One region of the Fictibacillus sp. S7 genome, then DNA from elsewhere that is predicted to be linked to it. Evidence: riboswitches for the same ligand, from Rfam matches in the RefSeq annotation. Region 1 holds a riboswitch; each other region holds the start of a gene.

Region 1 (4,877 bases):
GCCATGGAGTCTTATTCTCGGGTTTATTATGATATGGCACCTTGAAGTGATCCAGTTTTTTCAATAACCCCGGAATATCGGTCACCCGTATGGCAAAATGGCCATCCCTGCTATCCAGGTCATCCGTTCCTCTTAATGCTTTTCCCTGCGGGTTTACGATCAAATGAAGCTGAGTTGCGCCAAAATTGTACCATACGCCCGGAAAACCAAACTGCGGGCGCTCTTTGTCTGCTTTGAACCCCAATATGCCTTCATAAAAATACAACGCTTTCTTCAAATCAGTTACCACTAGTGAAACGTGATGGATTCCTTCGTACATGGCTTCCCCTTCCATTCATCCCAAAATTTTTTCCGTACATATTGCATGTTCTGGATAAATCATACCACAAGATGATTTCCTATTTAAATGGATAAACCCCAGAAGCCGCGTTTACCTTAAAGTCATATTTCCTACTCTTGTTCAATAAAGTAGTAAGAGCCCTTTTTTTGGAGGTGAAATTATTGAAACCGATAAAATCCTATACCCCTTACCACAGTCCGTTTGACCCTTGTCCTCCCATCGGCAAAAAGTACTACCGCACTCCACCGCAACTGTATATGACGTTCCAGCCGCCGAACCTGCCGCAGTTTTCCCCAAGGGAAGCATTACAGAAAGGAACCCTTTGGCCGGCGTTCTACGATTATTATGAAAACCCTTATGATCGGAGGAGTTAATGCATATGGAAAATAGCCTTCCTGCCGACTATTACAGACTCCTGGAAGAATTGCAGGCTGTGGATTTTGTTCTGGTAGAATTAACGCTGTACCTTGATACCCATCCAAATGACACCGCAAGCATTAATCAGTTTAATCATTATGCACGGGAGCGAAAAAAACTGAAAAAAGCCATTGAATCCCAATATGGTCCCATGCAGCAGTACGGAAACAGCTATTCAGGTACACCATGGGACTGGAACAAAGGGCCTTGGCCGTGGCAAGTGTAAATGTAATTTTATTGGAGGGTGACCATGTGGATTTATGAAAAAAAACTTCAGTACCCGGTTAGAGTCAGCACCTGTAATCCGAGACTCGCTAAATTTTTGATTGAACAATACGGCGGAGCCGATGGAGAGCTTGCGGCGGCTCTGCGTTACTTGAATCAGCGGTACAGCATTCCCGATAAGGTCATCGGGCTGTTGACCGATATAGGCACAGAAGAATTTGCTCACCTTGAAATGATTGCCACAATGGTTGTAAAACTTACCAAAGACGCCACGCCTCAACAGATGCGTGACGCCGGACTGGATGCCCATTATGCGAACCATGACAGTGCTCTTTTTTATCATAATGCAGCAGGTGTTCCATGGACCGCCTCTTACATTCAGGCCAAAGGAGATCCGATTGCAGACCTTTATGAAGACATAGCAGCTGAAGAAAAGGCACGCGCCACCTATCAGTGGCTGATTGACATGTCGGACGATCCGGATCTCAATGACGGTCTCCGTTTCTTGAGGGAACGTGAAATTATCCATTCCATGAGGTTCCGGGAGGCTGTGGAAATTCTGAAAGAAGAACGCGACCGAAAAACCGTTTTTTGACAGTCTTTCTTAAAACCGCTGATTCATCAGTGGTTTTTTATTTTTACAAACTCTTCATACTTCCTTAAAATCGGGACAAACATCCACTTGTATGCTTAAGGAGAAATCAGCATTAAGACAGGAGGATGTTTATGGCGAGAGTGACCGGGTGGATTTATGAAAAAGAATGCAGGTTATTCAAATGGGTAAACAGCAGGCTGCAGCATCGTTTGTTGGACAAGTACTTTAACGCCATTACCCACTTTGGAGGTGCAACTGCCACGATCATTACCACTCTTCTCGTACTGCTCTTTGCACCTGATAATGCAAGAATATTTGCTGCCGCAGGTTTCCTGTCTCTCGTACTCAGCCATATCCCTGTGGCCATCTCCAAGAAATGCTATCCCCGCAAGCGCCCATACCTCATGATACCGGGTACAAAAACCTTCAGTCATCCGCTGAAAGACCATTCCTTTCCGTCCGGGCATACAACAGCGGTCTTCTCCGTCATTATCCCGTTGTCCCTGATCCACCCCGGTCTGCTCTGGATTCTTGTTCCGCTGGGCTTCTCTGTCGGAATCTCCCGGATGTACCTTGGCTTGCATTATCCCACAGATGTCCTCGCAGGCATGATGCTGGGAATCAGTTCAGGAATCTTTTCCGTTTTCTTGGTTAATTCTTATCTCGTTACCAACCATTTATAATGTTCAGGAGGGGTTACATGAAAAAAGCGCTACAGGAACACGATTTGATGATTGTAAAAGAAATAAATCCCACTTTCCAGTCAGGATTCAATCTGCCAACAATCCTCAAATTTCCTGTATTCATAAAATCCCTGGAGCATAAGCCTCCTGATCTGCCGCTCAAAAAATAAAGCCGGCCCTTCCAGTGGGAATCCCAATGGAAGACCGGCTTTTTTATTATGCGTTTGCTTGTTCTTTAAGTGCTTCTGCTTTATCTGTTTTTTCCCAAGGAAGCTCAACGTCTGTACGGCCGAAATGTCCATAAGCAGCTGTCTGCTTGTAAATCGGACGGCGAAGATCGAGCATTTTGATGATTCCTGCCGGGCGAAGGTCAAAGTTCTTGCGCACAAGATCAACCAATACCTCTTCAGAAACTTTTCCTGTTTCAAACGTGTTTACAGCAATGGATACAGGCTGAGCTACACCAATAGCGTAGGCAAGCTGAACTTCAACTTTGTCAGCAAGACCGGATGCAACAATGTTTTTCGCAACATAACGTGCTGCATATGCTGCAGAACGGTCTACTTTGGTCGCGTCTTTCCCGGAGAATGCTCCGCCACCGTGACGGGCATATCCGCCATACGTATCAACAATAATCTTACGGCCAGTCAAACCGGCGTCCCCTTGTGGTCCGCCAATTACAAAACGGCCTGTCGGGTTGATGAAGTACTTTGTATTTTCGTCAATCAATTCTGCAGGTACAACAGGCTTGATTACTTGTTCTTTAATATCCGCCTGAATTTGTTCAAGTGAAATTTCAGGGTGATGCTGAGTTGAAATGACAATCGTATCAATACGAACCGGCTTGTCATCCTCATCATATTCAACCGTTACTTGAGTTTTACCATCTGGACGAAGGTAAGGCACTTCTTCCGTTTTGCGCACTTCAGCCAGTCGGCGGGACAAGCGATGTGCCAATGAAATCGGAAGCGGCATGAGTTCAGGTGTTTCGTTGTTGGCATAGCCAAACATAAGACCCTGGTCACCAGCACCGATTGCTTCAATTTCTTCATCCGTCATCGAACCTTCACGAGCTTCAAGCGCCTGGTCAACCCCCATCGCGATATCAGCAGACTGCTCATCGATGGATGTCAGAACCGCACACGTTTCGGAGTCAAAACCATATTTCGCGCGGTCGTAACCGATTTCTTTGATGGTTTCCCGAACCACTTTCGGAATATCAACATATGTGGATGTAGTAATTTCCCCTGCAACCAGCACAAGTCCGGTTGTTACGGAAGTTTCACAAGCTACACGGGCATTTGGATCGTTAGCCAGGATTTCATCCAGGATCGCATCGGAAATTTGGTCACAAATTTTGTCCGGATGCCCTTCTGTAACTGATTCAGATGTAAAAAGACGACGACTTTTAGACAATTGAGATCCTCCTTCTCTATTTAACGCATAGAGCAATATTTTTATAAGATACGGTACTCATTCCTATATGGATACTTTGTTTTTGTAAAATATTCAGGTTCAAACCATTTTGAGACATAAAAAAAGCCTTTCCCTAAATCATCATACACGAGGGAAAAGGTCTTATATCTACGCCTTCACCTCTTATTTTCAAGGCTTGTTCACCTTGCAGGTTAGCACCTTTTCACTTCATTTTTTGGCACGAAGTGTCGGTTGCTGGGTTTCATAGGGCCTGTCCCTCCACCTACTCGGAATAAGAGTAGCCGTTCCCGAAATATAATAGCGCAGTTCGACAAACCTGTCAACTTGAAATGGCATCCCTCCCTCATCCAGATAGAAATTTTCAGCGTCACTATGTCTGATAATAATGTTTGCCAGTGCTGATCAGAGGATAATGCCTGATTTTCGAACCAAATCGTAAAATGTTAAATAAAATAGTATACATTATTTATTTTAATGTGCTATACTAATTTCAAATTTAGTCATGTTGACGGTGATTAATATATTCTTTAAAAGGACGGTTTTGCGAACATGAATACGGTTGATTCAACGACGACTTTAGATGATATTCTAAACAGCGCAGCTACTCATGAAAATCTCCCAGTACCTATGCTTGTTGAAAAAGCACTGCTCCGCAACGAAGCGATTTTATCTTCGACAGGTGCTCTCAGAGCCACAACTGGAAAATACACTGGACGCTCTCCAGAAGACAAGTTTTTCGTGGACGAAGCCAGTTCAAGCGGAAAAATAGACTGGGGCAAAATCAATAAGCCTTTTAATGAAGAAAAGTTTGATAAGCTTTACAAAAAAGTACTTCATTACTTAGGCCAGCAAGAAGAACTTTTTGTGTTTAAAGGCTTTGCTGGCGCTGATCATGCTTATCGCCTACCCATTCAGGTCGTGAACGAATTCGCCTGGCATAATCTGTTCGCCCGGCAAATGTTTATCCGCCCTACAGCTCAAGAGCTAAAGGGACTGGATGCGGAATTTACCGTGGTCTCCGCTCCCGGGTTCCAGGCTGATCCTGAGGTAGACGGCACAAATTCAGAAACTTTCATTATTATATCATTTGAGAGAAGGATTGTTTTGATCGGCGGCACAGAATATGCCGGTGAAATCAAAAAATCGATCTTTTCAGTTATGAACTATATCCTTCCCGAAA
Region 2 (4,877 bases), 3.7 Mb from region 1:
CTTTTTATTTTAGTTTATGAGGGGGACAATATGTTCATGTAAAAAGACAATCTGTGAGTCAATGGTCACAAAATAACATGATTACCCGAAACCTACCTCCTAGGGACTGCGTTAGGTAAAAACGTCCGCTTTTTGTCTAGAATCATCATTTTCACCGCAGACGAAATTTTATGACTCAAGGAGGTACGATTCATGTTTAAAAAGGTGAGTATCATCACAGGAATCACAGCCATTGTGCTATCTATAACTGGAGGTACAGGAGCCAGTGCACATACAGTTAAAGAAGGGGATACTCTTTGGAAGCTGGGGCAATCCTATAATGTGCCGTTTCAGGAGATCAAAAAAGAGAATGGACTTACCGGCAATTTGATTTATCCGGGACAAAATTTAAAGGTGCAGCCAGTAAAGGGAATAAGCGCTGAAAAAACAAACGCTGCGTCAGAACAAATAAAAGCAACGCCGGAAGATAAAAAATTGCTCGCTTCTCTTGTTGAAGCAGAAGCAATGGGAGAAAGCTTTGAAGGAAAGGTAGCGGTGGCCTCTGTTGTCTTGAACCGCGTTGAAGATGACGGCTTTCCTGATTCCATTCATGACGTCATCTACGACAAAGGACAATTTCAGCCGGTTATGGAGAACAATTTAAAGAAACCTTCTCCCGAGTCGGAAAAGGCAGTAGACAAGGCCTTATCTGGTTATGATAACACGAACGGTGCTCTGTTCTTTTACAATAAAAAGACAGCCGTTAGCAGATGGCTCGATACGAAACCTGCTTGTACGGTTATCGGAAACCATACATTCAGCAAATAATCCATGCCCCCGTCATTCGCGGACGGGGGTTTTTTATCGTTGGCTCGTACTTCTGATGCTTAATCCTGAGGATGTAATTTTTTGGCTGTTTCTTGCGATCAGTACATCACAATTGGCATGGCGCGTAATATACTGTGAGACACTTCCGATAAAAATGCGTTCCATCGCATTTAATCCTGTTGCACCACAAACAATCAAATCTGATTCATGCATGGAGGCAAATGAGAGAATTTCCATTTTGGGCGATCCTGAGTTTGATAAAGTGGTTACATGTGTTAGTCCATGGTTTCTGGCCAATTTTTCATAGTCGTCCAAAAGTGTTCTGGCTGCAATCCGATCTCTGTCCATTTCAATATTAATGGCTCCGGCATCAAGTGGAGCAGCCGGAAGGCGGTCTTCAGTTATGTGTACGATATACAACTTGGCATGATATTCTTTTGCCACTTCAATCGCTCTGTAAAACGCCACTTCCGATGAACGGGAACCGTCAACACCAACCAGGATTCTATGGTAAGAAGGCATACCCTCACCTCTTTTGGAATATAGTATACATAAGTTTTACCCGCTGGAGGAGGAAGGCAAACACGAAGACAAACAATAAAAAACTTTCGGAATTTAATTGACAAATTCATAAGACTGCTGTATTTTTGAACGTATTAAAGTTGTTCATAAAAACGAATAGTTAACTCTTATCAAGAGTGGTGGAGGGACTGGCCCGATGATACCCGGCAACCTGCAGAGATTATTCTGTACTGGTGCCAAATCCTGCAAAGGCAAAACACTTTGACAGATAAGAGACGGTACAACCCCAAAATGGATGATTGCACCTCTCTGAATCTAAAAAGAGAGGTGTTTTTTGTTTGATAAAATCGGAGGGATATCTGATGGCAAATGCACAGGCAGCAATTGAAAATGAAGTGGCAGAAATAGGGAATCTCGTTCTGGAATCCGGCAAAACATTAACCGATGTTCATATTGCCTATCAGCGCATAGGAGCGGCTGATGCTCCGGCTATTTTGGTGTGCCATGCACTTACAGGAAATCAATATACGATGACGACAGAAATTGGACCCGGGTGGTGGGAAGGACTCATTGGGCCAGGCCAATATATCGATTCAGAAAAATACCAGGTGATTACGACCAACGTTCTTGGCGGCTGTGAAGGGACGACAGGACCGCTTTCCATCAACCCTTTGACAGGGGAGAGATATGGCGGGGATTTTCCGCTCATTACCATCCGAGACATGGTTAATGCTCAAAAACGATTGCTTGAAGTTCTTCACATTCATTCACTTGACACAGTCATCGGTGGATCGCTTGGCGGGATGCAGGTTATGGAATGGGGCTTGCTCTACCCTGATTTTATGGACCGTTTGATTCCCATTGCGGTCACACCTGCCTTAAGCGATTATGCCATTGGTTTCAATGCCATTGGGCGAACGGCGATTGTGAGTGATCCGGAATGGAATAATGGGAACTATTCATCAGAAGTGTCACCTGCCAAAGGGCTTGGCATTGCCAGAATGATTGGAATGCTGACCTACCGTTCGGGAACGTTATTTAATCAGCGGTTTCAACGGGAACAAACGGAAGAATGGTATTCCATATCAGATGAAGCTTCGTTTTCCGTTGAGACTTACCTGCATTATCAGGCCCAAAAGCTGTCCCAGCGGTTTGATGCCAACAGCTACCTGACCTTACTGAAAGCAATGGACAGCCATGACATCGGCAGAGGAAGAGGAGGTATCCATCAAGCAAGCAAAGGATACAGGGCAAAAATGCTCTGTCTCGGATTTACAGAGGACCTGTTATATCCGCCGGCGATGATGAAAACTTTTACAGAAAGCGTGAACGAAGAAAGCCAAAAGGCCCTCTTTCATGAAGTGAATACCATTTTTGGCCATGATGGATTTTTAACAGAATTCGAAAAATGGGGCCCGTTTCTGGAAGGATTTTTTTCCGAATAAAAAAGACATGAAGCGAAAATAGCTTCATGTCTTTTGGTTTTAGAGTTCTCCTGCAGCTTGATCCGCCAAAGGAACCGTTGTTTCCTGTTGGGTAGGTTCATTTTTAATACGGCGGCTGCCTACAGAAAGGGCTACAATAATACCTGCCCCGATGAATATAAGGCCGGTCATAAAGACGGTCGTAAACGAACTGCTCCAAGCCGTTTGAATGGAATGGATCACCGTACCTTTAATTGAACCGGGAAGTTTAAGCATATCTGGATGAATTAGAAGGCTGAACAAAGCATCTGTTTTATCTGCGAGTTTTTGGAAAATGCCTTGAAGCATCGGATTACTCTGTTGTTCTACTACATCTTTCATGTTGGTTTCCAGAGAGTGGTTCATAACGACATTCAAGACAGTAATGCCGATTGTACCGCCAATGGAACGGAAGAAGGTGGATGCCGATGTAACAGCACCGAGTTTCGTTTTCGGAAATTCATTCTGTATGGCAATCATAAGGGTAGGCATAACAAGACCCATGCCGAATCCCATGATAACCATATAAGCATAAGCTGTAATTTCTTTAGATTCCACGCTCATTGTGCTCATCAAGTAAAATCCGAATGCTGTAATCAGCATACCTGCTGTCAATACAGTCCGGTATGGGAGTTTCAACAAAAGTCTTCCCCCAACGATACTTGCAAGGATAAGGGAGATCATCATTGGCGTCATGGTGGACCCAGCCTGCGTAGGTGTCACACCCAAAATGCCCTGCATGAACATTGGAACGAACATAATCGCACCAAACATTCCAAGCCCCAGCAAAAAGCCTAATGCATTCGTTGCAGCAAACACACGGTTTTTGAACAAAGTCAGATCAAGTACAGGTTCTTTTGCTTTTCTCTCCGCGAACCCAAAAACGATCATCAGCAGGATCGATGAACCAAAGATTAAAGCACTTTCGAGCGATCCCCATTCAAATTTATCTCCACCAAAAGTGAGGCCGAGCAACAACAGAACGATAGCCGGGATCAGAGTGATAATGCCCCAGTAGTCGATATTGACTTCGTTTTTTGGCCGAACCATTTCGTGTTTCATTCCAATAAAGATTAAAATAGCGGATAACAAGCCAAATGGCACGTTAATCAGGAAAATCCAGTGCCAACTGATGGTATCCACCAAGAATCCACCAATAAATGGGCCAATGACAGAGCTTAAACCAAAAATGGCACCGAAGACACCCTGCCACTTTGCACGCTGCTCGGCAGTGAAAATATCACCAATGATAGTTTGGGAAAGCGGCATGATCATACCGCCACCAAGACCTTGAAGACCACGGTAAATAATTAATTCTTCCATGGAGCTGGCGGTCGCACAAAGGGCGGATCCAATGACGAAAATGACCGAACCGATTAAATAAAGCAACCGGCGTCCATAAAGGTCGGAAAGCTTACCTACAATCGGAATAATAGTGGTGGACGTAATAAGGTAAGCGGTAGTGACCCAGGCGAATATGGAAAAACCGTTCAATTCACCAATGATGGTCGGCATAGCAGTACCGACCACAGTTTGTTCCATGGCACTAAAAAACATACCAATAACGAGGCCCAAGAGGACCATATTACGGTTGATAGAGGGGGTTAATTCATTGTTCATATAGCGTCTCCTATCTTTTATTAAATGAATGCATCACAAAAATGACCCACTGGTCAGTGGGCGAATGCATAACTTATATTATTAATACTTTCCTATTATATTCCTGAAATGACCGGTCAGTCAATCCTTTTTTAAAAAAGAAAAACGCCCCTCTAAACAGGAGCGTTTTTGATACTTTTTTACGCTAAAAGGGACAGCCCGCCATCCACAATAATGGTTTGACCCCTGATCATGCTTGCAGCAGGGGTGCATAAAAAATACACGGTTTCCGCAAGATCTGCCGGCTCAACAATGCGGCCCGCTGGATTCTTTTGTTTCGCTTCGTCCAATAATTCCTCGCGGTTGGGGAAATGCTTTAATGCATCTGTATCAACCGCACCGCCGGAAACGGCATTAACCACAATGTTCATGGAAGCCAATTCTACCGCCAAATAACGGGTGATTGCTTCAACAGAGGCTTTGGAC
Region 3 (4,877 bases), 1.3 Mb from region 1:
TGGCAAATGCTTGTTAATCACTTTTTCTGCCTGATCATGTGAATCGAGACCGCCCACCCATGTGGTAATCTGTTCATTCACCTTGTCCCGGATCTTTCTTTTTAATGCCTGATCCTTTTCTGCATCACTGTTGGCCAGAATGCGGAGACGGATGGCATCATGCGGAATTTTAACCGATTCATTCATGGTCGCGTTTGCCACCTTCGTCTGGGTTTCAAAAAACAGAACCATCGCAATCAGCGATAGGAATAATAACGTCATAACCGATTTTTTCGAACGTTTCATGATCAAGCTCCCCTTTCGTTTTCTATCCTCAGTGTGGACCGGGCGGGGAGAAAACATACTACCAAACTATCAAACAAATCCCGAAAAAAAGTGACAAATAACGGGATGTGGATGTCACAAATTTCTTAAACATATCAAAAAGGTCACATAATTCCTTTCTTATAGACCGGGTCTGCTATAGTAAAGACATCCCTATCACCCCCTTTTTCATGTAGATGATGAAAACGAAGAGCCTCCCGCTAAGCGGGAGGCTCTTTATGTTGTCCTTAAACAAGGACCGGGTTTACTTGATTCAATTCACTTTTTAAGAATTTGGCAAGCTCGAGCATTCCATATTTTCCTGCTGCGGCTTCAGCGTCCGAATTATAGTTGGTATTCGTATTGATGTCATACGTATAAATCGTACCGTCTGCGTCTTTTATAAATTCAATACCGGCCACCTGGATGTTGTTATCTGCCAGTACCTGTTCATATTTATCAATAATGCTTTCCGCGAAGTCCTGCTGAATCTGAAACTTTGGTTTAGCTGGAGCTTCTTCTCCGACCGGGCAGAACAAGTCCCCAATCTGGCAGGCATCTGCCGGACAGAGTTCAAATCCTTCAGACGTATCTACCCGTACCGCATATACAAACTTTCCGCCGACAAACTCGCATCGTGTGATGTAGGACGCCGGTGACTCGATGTATTGCTGAATAAGCGTAATCCCATCAACCGGCTCCTCGAAATCCGGGCCAAGTACATAATCCTTCAATCCCTGATAGGAATGAAAAAGCTGTACACCGAGTCCCTTTCCTGCACGGTTGTGCTTCGTAATGAACGGCTGGCCGCTGAATTGTTCCGCCGCCTGCAAAATTTGTTCCTTGCCTGCAGCTGCAATGGTTTTGGGTGTTTTCACTCCATGTGCTTCCAATTCGAGATACTGTGCCACTTTGCTGACCTCCAGCTGCAGAGCACGGCTGCCGTTCAGCACTTTTCTGCCATGGCGCTCGAGCCAGGCAATCACACTGGCAGCAAGTTCAGGAGCGTAACGGTGTCCCCGTGTATGGGAGGAAGCGCTCATGCGGCTGTAAAAAATGCCTTCCGGAGGTGTTTCGGACAGGTTAACCGTGCCCTGATCCAGATGCCAGGTTTCGTATGGTACTTCTAACTCGTCCAGCCGCTTAATTAAATGGTTGGTCCATTCATCGTTTTCGTGAATGATGTATACTTTTTTCAATTTCATCTCTCCTCTTCTCTTCTAGCTTAACGCCTTTTCCTGGTTGTATTTTTCCACTAACGGCATGACTTGCTTTGAAAATCGCTCCATTTCCTCCAGCTGTGGTGAGAACTGAAGCAGCAAAAGCCCTAGTCCGGCTTCTTCATATTCAACAATCCGCTTCGCGATTTGCCCAGGCGTTCCGATCAGGTTCGGGCGCAGACCCCGGTTGGAAACAGAATAATCCTGCAGCTGAATCTGCTGCTCAAGCTGAGACTTGCTTGTAAAATCCTTAAAGCCTGCATAGCCGCTCGTTTCTTTCACATCCGTGATTCGCTCGAGCTCTGCCTGTGCTTCTTCCTCGGTATCCCTGCAGATGACGTAAGCTGCCATTCCAAACGAAGACAAGGCCTCTTTTCCCGTCCGGGCTCTACGGTTTTTCATATCTGTAATCTTGGTATGGATCTCCTCAACAGTGCCCCCATGCATGACATAGGCATCACAGGAAGAAGAGATAACCTGTTTTCCACGTTCGCTCTCACCGCCGGCATAGAGGACAGGATTAGGCCGTTGCACCGGTTTAGGCGACAGTTTTGTATTGGCAAGTTCATAGTACTTCCCTTTATAATTAAAGGTTTCTTCAGTCCAAAGGCCTTTTAGGACATCGATGAACTCCTGTGTTCGTTCATAGCGCTCATCATGGGCGGTAAAGACGCCGCCATACTGCTTCGCCTCTTCTTCCCACCAGGCAGAAACCACATTCAAGGTAAATCTTCCGCCGCTGATCTGATCAATGTTGGCAGCCATTTTGGCAGTAATTGCCGGGTTATGGAATCCTGGGCGAACCGCGGTCATGATTTCAATCTTTTCTGTAACTGCAGCCAGACCGGCCGCCGTTGTCCATGCTTCTAACGCGTCCTGTTCCGGTCCTTTTATATCATTCAAATAAAGCTCCGCAATCAGTGTGGTATCGTATCCCCATTTTTCCGCCGACTGAATCACTTGTTTTGCATAATCAAAGGTCGGAGGCATATTTTCGTCTTCCACGTTTCTAAGCCAGCCGCCGAATATGGGTAGCCAAAATCCAAATCTCATCTCTTTCTCTCCTCTGCTTTATTAAAACGAAAAAAACACAAAAAAACTTCTTCTTAGATAAGAAGAAGTTTCCGCCGCTTCAATCTTATCTTTCAGGATGTGTTCCTGCTGGATTTAGCACCTTCAAACGGGTTGCCGGGTTTCATAGGGCCAGTCCCTCCACCACTCTGGATAAGATTTATTTTATTATAGTAATCCTACAACAAAAGTAGGACTTTCGTCAATATTTTGAAAACCCAATTTCTGCAATAACCATGCGTTCCTTTTGGCTGATGTCCCGCACAGTGACCACGTCGGCTCCCGGGAAGGTAATTCGCAGCATCTCCGCTACCGTCTGGCCCTGGTCATGGCCGACTTCAAAAGCAACAATCGCTTTTGGCTTCAGCACTTGTGGCAATTCCTCCATAAACCTTCTGTAAAAAACATAACCGTCCTGGCCGCCGCTGAGCGCCCTCATCGGTTCCTGATCCTTCACGATCGTTTCAAGCCCCTCTATTTCCCAGTCAGGAATGTAAGGGGGATTGGAGACAACAATGTCCGCCTTTTCGCCTTTTTCGATCCACGGCTGCAGGAGGTCCCCATGAAGGAAACGGACGTCCGCGCCCAAACGCCGGCTGTTTTCTTTTGCCACTTCAATCGATTCTGCGGCAATATCAACCGAGGACACAGAGAGGCTCCGATTTTCCAATGCTAAAGTGATCGCAATCGCCCCACTGCCTGTGCCAACATCGATGGTCTGAATCTCCTTTTGATCCCCAAACCGTGTTTCTGAACGCTTGAGTACTTCATATACAAGTTCTTCGGTTTCGGGCCTTGGAATGAGGACTTCCCGGTTTACGATGAACCTGCGTCCGTAAAACTCTTCATAGCCCGTAATATACTGGACAGGCACACCTTCACCATGTTGTTTTACCGCTGCTTCAAATGATGCTCGCTGAGCCTCTGTCATGGGATCATTCAATCCCATGAGCAGCTCGGTCCGGCTGAGATCACCGAGCACATGGCGCAGCAGCAGTTCTCCCGCTTCTGGTTCGCGTTTCTTTTCTTTTAAAAAAGATGAAGCCCAGTTCAGGGCTTCATGCCGTTTCCTATTTTCCATTTTTTGCTTCCGTCTGAGCCTTCATCAAGCTGGTCTGGTCTTCTGTAATGAGAGCATCAATAAACTCATCCAGCTTGCCGAGCAAGATCTGGTCCAATTTTTGAAGAGTCAGTCCGATTCGGTGGTCGGTTACACGGTTTTGCGGGAAATTGTAGGTGCGGATTCGCTCTGAACGGTCTCCCGTTCCCACGGCAGACTTTCGGTTTTCATCATATTCCTTTTGTTTTTCCTGCTGAATTTTATCGTATACACGGGCACGGAGAACCTTCATCGCTTTTTCTTTATTCTTGATCTGTGATTTTTCATCCTGGCAGGACACAACGGTTCCTGTTGGAATATGTGTAAGACGAACGGCGGACTGGGTCGTGTTAACAGACTGTCCCCCCGGTCCGCTTGAAGTAAAGGTATCTACGCGGACATCTTTTTCATGAATCTCCACTTCTACTTCTTCTGCTTCCGGAAGAATCGCTACCGTGGCTGTGGATGTATGGATACGCCCGCCGGATTCCGTAGCAGGGACACGCTGTACACGATGTGCGCCATTTTCGTATTTCAGCTTGGAATAGGCACCATTCCCATTCACCATGAAAATGATCTCTTTGTAGCCGCCAAGCTCGGTATAGCTTGCTTCGATTACTTCTGTTTTCCAGCCCTGCATTTCAGCATACCGGCTGTACATTTTATAGAGATCCCCAGCAAACAGCGCAGCCTCGTCTCCACCGGCCGCCCCACGAACCTCAACGATAACGTTTTTGTCATCGTTCGGGTCTTTAGGAAGCAGCAAGATTTTTAGCTGCTGGGTGTATTCTTCAATTTTTTCTTCAAGTTCGGAAATTTCTTCTTTCACCATGGCCGTCATTTCGGCATCCAGCTTGTCTTCAAGCATGACCTTGGCTTCATCCAAGCCTTCCTTTGCTTCCTTATATTCGCGGTATACTGCTACCGTTTCCTGAAGGGAAGATTGTTCCTTGGAATATTCTCTTAATTTATTCGTATCGTTAATGACCTCAGGGTCACTCAAAAGCTCATTTAGCTTATCGTATCGGGCTTCTATCGTTTCTAAACGTTCTAACACGCTTTTCACCTCATTTTAATGGCATAACATTCTAATTATAATACAGGGGGATGAAGCAGTCAAAAGGCTTCAGGCACCGGTTTATGGCAAACAAAAAACCCGGGCTGTGCCACTTATCCCGGGAATG

What was found. Region 1 has a riboswitch for S-adenosylmethionine ahead of metK (methionine adenosyltransferase). Riboswitches for the same ligand answer to the same signal wherever they lie in the genome.
Region 2: another riboswitch for S-adenosylmethionine. It lies ahead of metX (homoserine O-acetyltransferase MetX); the one in region 1 lies ahead of metK (methionine adenosyltransferase).
Region 3: another riboswitch for S-adenosylmethionine. It lies ahead of DMO16_RS17135 (LLM class flavin-dependent oxidoreductase); the one in region 1 lies ahead of metK (methionine adenosyltransferase).

The regions. Positions count from the first base shown of each region.
Region 1 is NZ_QJKL01000001.1:4,629,316-4,634,192, reverse strand. It holds gene DMO16_RS23540 (VOC family protein) at 1-319, opposite strand, end outside; gene DMO16_RS23535 (spore coat associated protein CotJA) at 502-714, shown strand; gene DMO16_RS23530 (spore coat protein CotJB) at 720-983, shown strand; gene DMO16_RS23525 (manganese catalase family protein) at 1,008-1,577, shown strand; gene DMO16_RS23520 (phosphatase PAP2 family protein) at 1,709-2,260, shown strand; gene DMO16_RS24515 (hypothetical protein) at 2,278-2,430, shown strand; gene metK (methionine adenosyltransferase) at 2,477-3,676, opposite strand; SAM riboswitch class I at 3,857-3,975, opposite strand; gene pckA (phosphoenolpyruvate carboxykinase (ATP)) at 4,247-4,877, shown strand, end outside.
Region 2 is NZ_QJKL01000001.1:925,512-930,388, reverse strand. It holds gene DMO16_RS04685 (cell wall hydrolase) at 193-807, shown strand; gene DMO16_RS04680 (universal stress protein) at 841-1,329, opposite strand; SAM riboswitch class I at 1,494-1,604, shown strand; gene metX (homoserine O-acetyltransferase MetX) at 1,692-2,774, shown strand; gene DMO16_RS04670 (MDR family MFS transporter) at 2,814-4,412, opposite strand; gene fabL (enoyl-[acyl-carrier-protein] reductase FabL) at 4,592-4,877, opposite strand, start outside.
Region 3 is NZ_QJKL01000001.1:3,297,023-3,301,899, reverse strand. It holds gene spoIIR (stage II sporulation protein R) at 1-285, opposite strand, end outside; gene DMO16_RS17140 (ATP-grasp domain-containing protein) at 552-1,502, opposite strand; gene DMO16_RS17135 (LLM class flavin-dependent oxidoreductase) at 1,524-2,576, opposite strand; SAM riboswitch class I at 2,659-2,754, opposite strand; gene prmC (peptide chain release factor N(5)-glutamine methyltransferase) at 2,797-3,675, opposite strand; gene prfA (peptide chain release factor 1) at 3,665-4,750, opposite strand; gene DMO16_RS17120 (MOSC domain-containing protein) at 4,864-4,877, opposite strand, start outside.